Regions from separate parts of the Streptomyces sp. NPDC033966 genome, predicted to be linked through region 1. Evidence: riboswitches for the same ligand, from Rfam matches in the RefSeq annotation. Region 1 holds a riboswitch; each other region holds the start of a gene.
The links. A riboswitch is a leader RNA that binds a small molecule or an ion and turns the genes downstream of it on or off. The one in region 1 is predicted to bind cyclic di-AMP.

Region 1 (2,257 bases):
GGCGGCCTGCAGTTCACCCTGGAGCAGTGGCGCAACGCCGGCGGACTCGCGTACGCGGAGCGCCCCGACCTCGCCAGCCGCTCCCAGCAGATCGCGGTCGCCGAGCGGGTGCTGGCCTCCCAGGGCCCCCAGGCGTGGCCGCTGTGCTCCGCCTCGGCCGGGCTGACCCAGCAGGGCCCCGCCCCCGAGGTGGACCCGGGCGACAAGCTGAACCCCGGGCCCGTCGCGCCCACACCGACCCGGCCCGACGCCTCGGTGCCGAAGACGGGCAAGGGCAAGCCCTCCACGGACTTCGGGGCCCCGACCCCGGCGCCGAACACCCAGTCCAGCCCGAGCGGGCTGCCGGACTACCCGCTGGGCCCCTCCAGCGGACTGCCCGTCATGCCCGAGCCGGACTTCACGGTCCAGCCCACGACGCCCGGCACGCCCACGCCCGCCCCGGGCACCCCCACGGCGCCGGCCACCCCGGCCGCGCCGGGCACCCCGACGGCCCCGGCCACCCCGGGCGCCACCCCCGCCCCGGGCGTCACGCCCACCGCCCCGGCCACCCCGGGTGCCCCGACGGGCACCCCGTCCGCCGAGGCGGCCGACGGCTCGGGCAAGCACCGCGGCCCGGCCGCCGTCGAGGTACCGGCGGCCCCTGGCACGGTGTCAGCACCCGCCGCGGAGCCCGTCTACACCGTGAAGCCGGGCGACAGCCTCTCGGACATCGCGAACGCCAAGGGCGTCAAGGGGGGCTGGGGCGAGCTCTACAAAGCCAACGAGCAGGTCATCGGCGGGGACGCGGACCTCATCAAGCCCGGACAGAACCTGGATCTAACCAAGAAATAGGGGGCAGTTCGGGCATCCATTAAGAGTTGAATGTCCGTTATCGCCAAATGAGACATGCATCTCTTCCGGACAACTGGCGTGTCTCGTTCCGGAACTTCCGAAAACCCCCCTCTCACCTGCACAAACGTGCTCTTGAGGAAGGCAAGTAGGCCGGTTTCTCCCCAAAATCACACGTTGAACATCGGGGAGAGACCCGTCTACCTTCTGAATCGCTCGCCACCGCGGGCTCCTTCGACCGCATCGCCGAATCCTGCCGGCGGACGGAGGGAACAGTCGTCGCGCAAGCGCCGAAGGCAGGAGCGGGGGAACCAAGGTAGGCGCCGGGAACGGCCGTTGAGAGACGGCCCGCGTACCGGCTAGGGGTGAAGACACGCGCCGCGCCGCGTGACCGGGCAACTCATCCGCCCGAACCCGACAGCTCACCTCGAAGGCGTCGGTGAGGAGAAATCCATGCTGCTTTCCGGCAAGGGCAAGCACCGCCGCGGCTCCAAGGCCGTCCGCATCGTCACGCTCGCCGGTGTCGCCGGTGTCGCCGTCGCCGCCCCGCTGATGGCCGCCGGTACCGCCAGCGCCGCCACCTCGGCCGAGTGGGACAAGGTCGCCGCCTGCGAGTCCGGCGGCAACTGGTCCATCAACACCGGCAACGGCTACTACGGCGGCCTGCAGTTCTCGTCCTCCACGTGGGCCGCGTACGGTGGCAAGGCGTACGCCGCGCAGGCCAACCAGGCCACCAAGGGCCAGCAGATAGCCATCGCCGAGAAGGTCCTCAAGGGCCAGGGCAAGGGCGCCTGGCCGCACTGCGGCGTCGGCCTGTCCAACTCCTCGTACAACGGCGGCGGTTCCACCACCCCGGCCAAGCCGAAGCCCGAGACGAAGCCGGCCCCGGCCAAGCCCGCTCCGGCCAAGCCGGCCCCGGCGAAGCCCGCTCCGGCCAAGCCGTCCACGCCGAAGACCGAGACCGAGACCAAGGGCTCCGGCTCCGGCGCCGGCAACTGGACCCCGGCCAAGCCGTCGACCCCGAAGACCGAGGCCCCGCAGACGGGCAACGGCTCCTACACGGTCAAGGAAGGCGACACCCTGGGCACCATCGCCGAGGCCAACAAGGTCAAGGGCGGCTGGGAGAAGCTCTTCGAGCTCAACAAGGACACCGTCTCCGACGCCGACCTGATCTTCCCGGGTCAGAAGCTGAAGCTCGGCTGAACCTCCGCGTAACACTCGCGGCACCCCGCAGCATCTCCACCGCCCGGCGCGTATCCCAACGCGCCGGGCGGCGGCGTGTCGTCCGCCGGTACCCGCATTCCGGAACCGGAGCACCGCCTTCCGCCATCCGGTCTCCCGGTGGGCCCCGGAAAACAAGGCCCCTATGTCCCGGAAGACGGGTATTCGGACCCTTTTTCGTCCCAGGACCCGGGCGGTCGGGCAGCCC
Region 2 (2,257 bases), on a different contig from region 1:
CGCGCCCGCCTTCGCCGACAGCGAGGTCGACCGCCTGGTGCGCAACCGGCTCGACGAGATCCCGCACGAGCTGGCCAACCCGCAGCGCCGCGCCGCCAAGGAGCTCTCCAAGGAGCTGTTCCCCGCCGCGCTGCGCGTGTCCCGCCCCCGCCAGGGCACCGAGGAGACGGTCGCGCGGATCGACTCCGGGGCCGTACGCGCCTTCTACGAGGCCCACGTACGGCCCTCCACCACCACCGCGGTGGTCGTCGGCGACCTGACCGGCATTGACCTGGACGTCCTGCTGGCGGACACCCTGGGCGCCTGGACCGGCAACACCGCCGCGCCCCGCCCGGTCCAGCCGGTGACGGCCGACGACACGGGCCGCGTGGTCATCGTGGACCGGCCGGGCGCCGTCCAGACGCAGCTGCTGATCGGCCGGATCGGACCGGACCGGCACGACATCGTCTGGGCCCCGCAGGTGCTCGGCACGTACTGCCTCGGCGGCACCCTCACCTCCCGCCTGGACAAGGTGCTGCGCGAGGAGAAGGGCTACACCTACGGCGTCCGCGCCTTCGGGCAGGTGCTGCGCTCGACCGCCGACGGCAAGGGCGCCTCGATGCTCGCCATCAGCGGTTCGGTGGACACCCCCAACACGGGTCCGGCGCTGGAGGACCTGTGGAAGGTGCTGCGGACCCTTGCGGAGGGCGGACTGACCGACGCCGAGCGGGATGTGGCGGTGCAGAACCTGGTGGGCGTAGCCCCGCTGAAGTTCGAGACGGCCGCCTCGGTCGCCGGCACGCTCGCCGACCAGGTGGAGCAGGAGCTGCCGGACGACTACCAGGCGCGGCTGTACGCGCGGCTGGCCGAAACCGGTACGGCGGAGGCCACTTCGGCCGTCGTGAACGCCTTCCCGGTGGACCGTCTGGTCACCGTCCTGGTGGGCGACGCCGCGCAGATCGAGGAGCCCGTCCTGGCCCTCGGGATCGGTGAGGTCACCGTCGTCTCCAACTGAGCGGCGCGAGGCCCGGGACGGGCCGGGATCCGGCCCGTGACAAGGGGGCTCCGGTGGAACATCCACCGGAGCCCCCTTTGTCCGTTTGGTGGCGTGGTTGCAGGTATGCGGTGTGGCGTACGCAACAAAAGCGCTCGTCTGTTTGGCGATTGACTGATGATCCGCCTAGCGTCGGCCGTGCTGTTCGTCAGTTTGTACCCGCCGCATCCGCGGCACCGGACAGCGATCGCCGAGTCCCCGTCAGGCGCGAGCCTGGGGAGCCGGGGACCCACATGTGTCCCTGGGGTGAATCGGACCCCCTCGCAAGAGGAGGCCCGTAGGAGACCTTCCTGCTCCGAACCCGTCAGCTAACCCGGTAGGCGAGAGGGAAGGAAAGGATCACCCCCTTCATGGCGTTTGGCAGTCGTGCCGCCGGTTCTGGTAAGCACCGTGGTTCCAGCCGTCTGAGCCGCAAGACCGCCGGCTACGCCGGCATCGCCGCCCTCGCCACCACGGGCGTGGTCGGCACCCTGGCCGCTCCGGCCTTCGCGGCGGACAACAGCAGCGGCCCGTCCATGGAGGACACCGGTCAGAACGCGATCGTCGTCGCCGACGGTCTGCAGGACGACATCGAGGTCCAGGCCGCGACCCAGCAGAGCGCCGCCGAGGCCGTCGCCGCGCAGGCGCAGGCCGAGGCCGAGGCGAAGACGCGGGCCGCCGAGGCCAAGCGCACCGCCGAGGCCGCCGAGGCCAAGGAGAAGGCCGAGCGCGAGGCCGCCGAGAAGGCCGCCAAGGAAGAGGCCCGCAAGCGCCTCAACACCTTCGTCGCCCCGGTCGACGGCTCGTACGTCAGCACCCAGTACGGCGCGGGCGGCGGCATGTGGTCCTCCGGCAGCCACACGGGCATCGACTTCCACGCCGACGAGGGCAGCATCGTCCACGCCGTGGGCGCGGGCACCATCGTCGAGGCCGGCTGGGGCGGCGCCTACGGCAACAACGTCGTGATCCGCCACAACGACGGCACCTACACCCAGTACGGGCACCTGCTCTCGCTCAGCGTCTCCGTCGGCGAGACGGTCGGCGCCGGCCAGCAGATCGGCCTGTCGGGCTCCACCGGCAACTCCAGCGGCCCGCACCTGCACTTCGAGGCCCGCACCGGTGCCACGTACGGCACGGACATCAACCCGCTGACGTACCTGCGCAACCACGGCGTGGGCATCTGACCCGCACCCGCACAGCGCGCTTCACCGAGGAAGGCCCCGGCTCACAGAGCCGGGGCCTTCC
Region 3 (2,257 bases), on a different contig from region 1:
GCGTCGAACAGCGGTGCCAGCAGCTCCATCACTTCGGGGGAGCGGGCCTCGGGCGCGTCGCTGCCCCGGCGCACCCGGTAGCGGTTGTGCGGGACGTTGGACTCCAGGTAGTCCGCCACGATCGCCTCGCGCTCCACGCCCAGCGCGAGCAGGGTCACCGCGACCGACAGCCCGGCCCGGTCCTTCCCGGCGGCGCAGTGCATCAGCGCCGGCACGCTGTCCAGCGTGAGCGCGTGCACGACACGGCTGTGTTCGGCGGTGCGGGTGCGGATGATCGTGCGGTACGAGTCCGTCATGCGGGCGGCGGCCCGGCCCTCGCCCAGGAGGCCGCGGAGCTGGTCGAGCTCGCCGTCGCGGACCATCTTCCAGAATTCCCGGCCGTCGGCCGGATCCGTCAGCGGGATGTTCACGTTGCGCACACCCGGCAATTCGACGTCGGGGCCCTCCAGGGCGTGATCCGCTCCGTTGCGGAAGTCGAAGACGGTGTGCAGCCCCAGCGAGGCGAGGAACTCTGCGTCGGTTTCGGTGGCATGCGCTAGATGTCCGCTTCGAAACAGTCGTCCCGGCCTGACCCTCCGCCCGTCCGTGGTCGGCAACCCGCCCACGTCACGGAAGTTGCGCACTCCGGTCAGCGCCGCACCAGGTCCGGGTCCGGCCGGAAGGGGCTGGGGTATCTGCTGGGTCACGTGTACTCCTCCGCGTGGGTCCGTGGTGTCCGAATTGGACTGGTTGAGAGCAACTTGCCATATGTGGTGGCGAGATCGGGCCGGGCGCCGTGAGCCAGATCATACGGTGACCGTGCGTGCCTGATCGCGAGAACCGAATTGCCTTGTGGGAGCGGTTGTTGATGGTGCGGAATGGACACAGGGTGACCGGAATTCCATTGATCCCCCATATCTGCGAATCCGTCAGAGAATTCGCGGCTTGTTGCCCGGTGCCCCGCTCGATTACCTTCGCGATCGATCCGGGTGGACCGCCTAATCCTGCCGCCGCCCGGGAACCGCACCCGACCATCGCGCGCGGCAGGAGCGGGGGAACCAGGCAGGCCGCTGTTCCGGATCATTTCCGGCCCAGCTAGGGGTGAAGCCGGACCCGTGCTCCGCACGTACGGCCGGACATCTCCAGTCCGAACCCGACAGCTCACCTCGCAGGCGCCGGAGAGGAATTCGACATGCCCGGAAAGGGTAAGCACCGCCGTCCGAAGTCCCGTTCGATATCCCGCGGCTTCGCCGTCGCCGGGACCGGCGGAGCGGCCCTCGCGCTCCCGCTGATGGGTGCCGCAGGCGCCAACGCCGCCCCGGCCGCCGCCCCGGCCAAGTCCGCGCCCGCGCAGAGCACCCAGACCCCGGAGGCCCTCCGCGCCGCGGCCCCCGCCGCCGCGCCCGCGGCCGCCGCGCCCACCGTCTACACGGTCGTGCCGGGCGACTACCTCTCCAAGATCGCCGCCGAGCGCCACCTCGACGGCGGCTGGGAGCAGCTCTACGCCGACAACCGCGAGGCCGTCGGCGCAGACCCGTCCCTCATCCACCCGGGCCTGAAGCTGAACCTCGTCGGCGGCGGCGCGGCCCCCGCCCCGAAGGCTCCTGCGGCCCCGGTCGAGGAATCCTCCACCGAAGCTCCGGCCGCCTCCGAGGGTGCGGGCGGCAAGGCCCGGTCCCCGAAGGGCACCGGCAAGACCACCGCCGGCCAGGCCGCCCGCCCCTCCGGTGGCACGGCCGCCAAGGGCTCCGGCGCCGCAGCCAAGAGCGAGAAGGCCTCCGTGCCCGCCGCGCCCGCCACCGCGTCCGGGTTCACCTCCCCCGTCGGCGGCGGCGTCTCCACCCAGTACCGCACCCCCGGCGCCATGTGGTCCTCCGGCTACCACACCGGCGTCGACTTCATCGCGAGCACCGGCACCACCGTGAAGGCCGTCGGCGCGGGCACCGTGGTCTCCGCAGGCTGGGGCGGCGCGTACGGCAACGAGGTCGTCATCAAGCACGCCGACGGCAAGTACTCCCAGTACGGCCACCTGTCCTCGCTCGCCGTCTCGGTGGGCCAGAGCGTCACCGGCGGCCAGACCATCGGACTCTCCGGCGCGACCGGCAACGTGACCGGCCCGCACCTCCACTTCGAGATCCGTACGGGCCCGTCCTACGGCTCGGACATCGACCCGCTCGCCTACCTCCGCTCCAAGGGCGTGAGCATCTGACGGCACCCGCCGTCGGCACGAGGACACGCGTGGGGCCGGGACCCGAGGGGGGTCCCGGCCCCACGTGTA

Region 2: linked by a shared signal. The riboswitch ahead of ACZ518_RS22105 (M23 family metallopeptidase) and the one ahead of ACZ518_RS27530 (transglycosylase family protein) in region 1 are both predicted to bind cyclic di-AMP.
Region 3: linked by a shared signal. The riboswitch ahead of ACZ518_RS25365 (peptidoglycan DD-metalloendopeptidase family protein) and the one ahead of ACZ518_RS27530 (transglycosylase family protein) in region 1 are both predicted to bind cyclic di-AMP.

What each region holds. Positions count from the first base shown of each region.
Region 1 is NZ_JBVIRQ010000010.1:266,129-268,385, forward strand. Features, by position in the region: gene ACZ518_RS27525 (transglycosylase family protein) at 1-831, shown strand, start outside; cyclic di-AMP (ydaO/yuaA leader) riboswitch at 1,107-1,279, shown strand; gene ACZ518_RS27530 (transglycosylase family protein) at 1,282-2,031, shown strand.
Region 2 is NZ_JBVIRQ010000007.1:300,824-303,080, reverse strand. Features, by position in the region: gene ACZ518_RS22110 (M16 family metallopeptidase) at 1-994, shown strand, start outside; cyclic di-AMP (ydaO/yuaA leader) riboswitch at 1,212-1,371, shown strand; gene ACZ518_RS22105 (M23 family metallopeptidase) at 1,384-2,196, shown strand.
Region 3 is NZ_JBVIRQ010000009.1:184,570-186,826, forward strand. Features, by position in the region: gene ACZ518_RS25360 (tyrosine-protein phosphatase) at 1-686, opposite strand, end outside; cyclic di-AMP (ydaO/yuaA leader) riboswitch at 1,005-1,167, shown strand; gene ACZ518_RS25365 (peptidoglycan DD-metalloendopeptidase family protein) at 1,172-2,188, shown strand.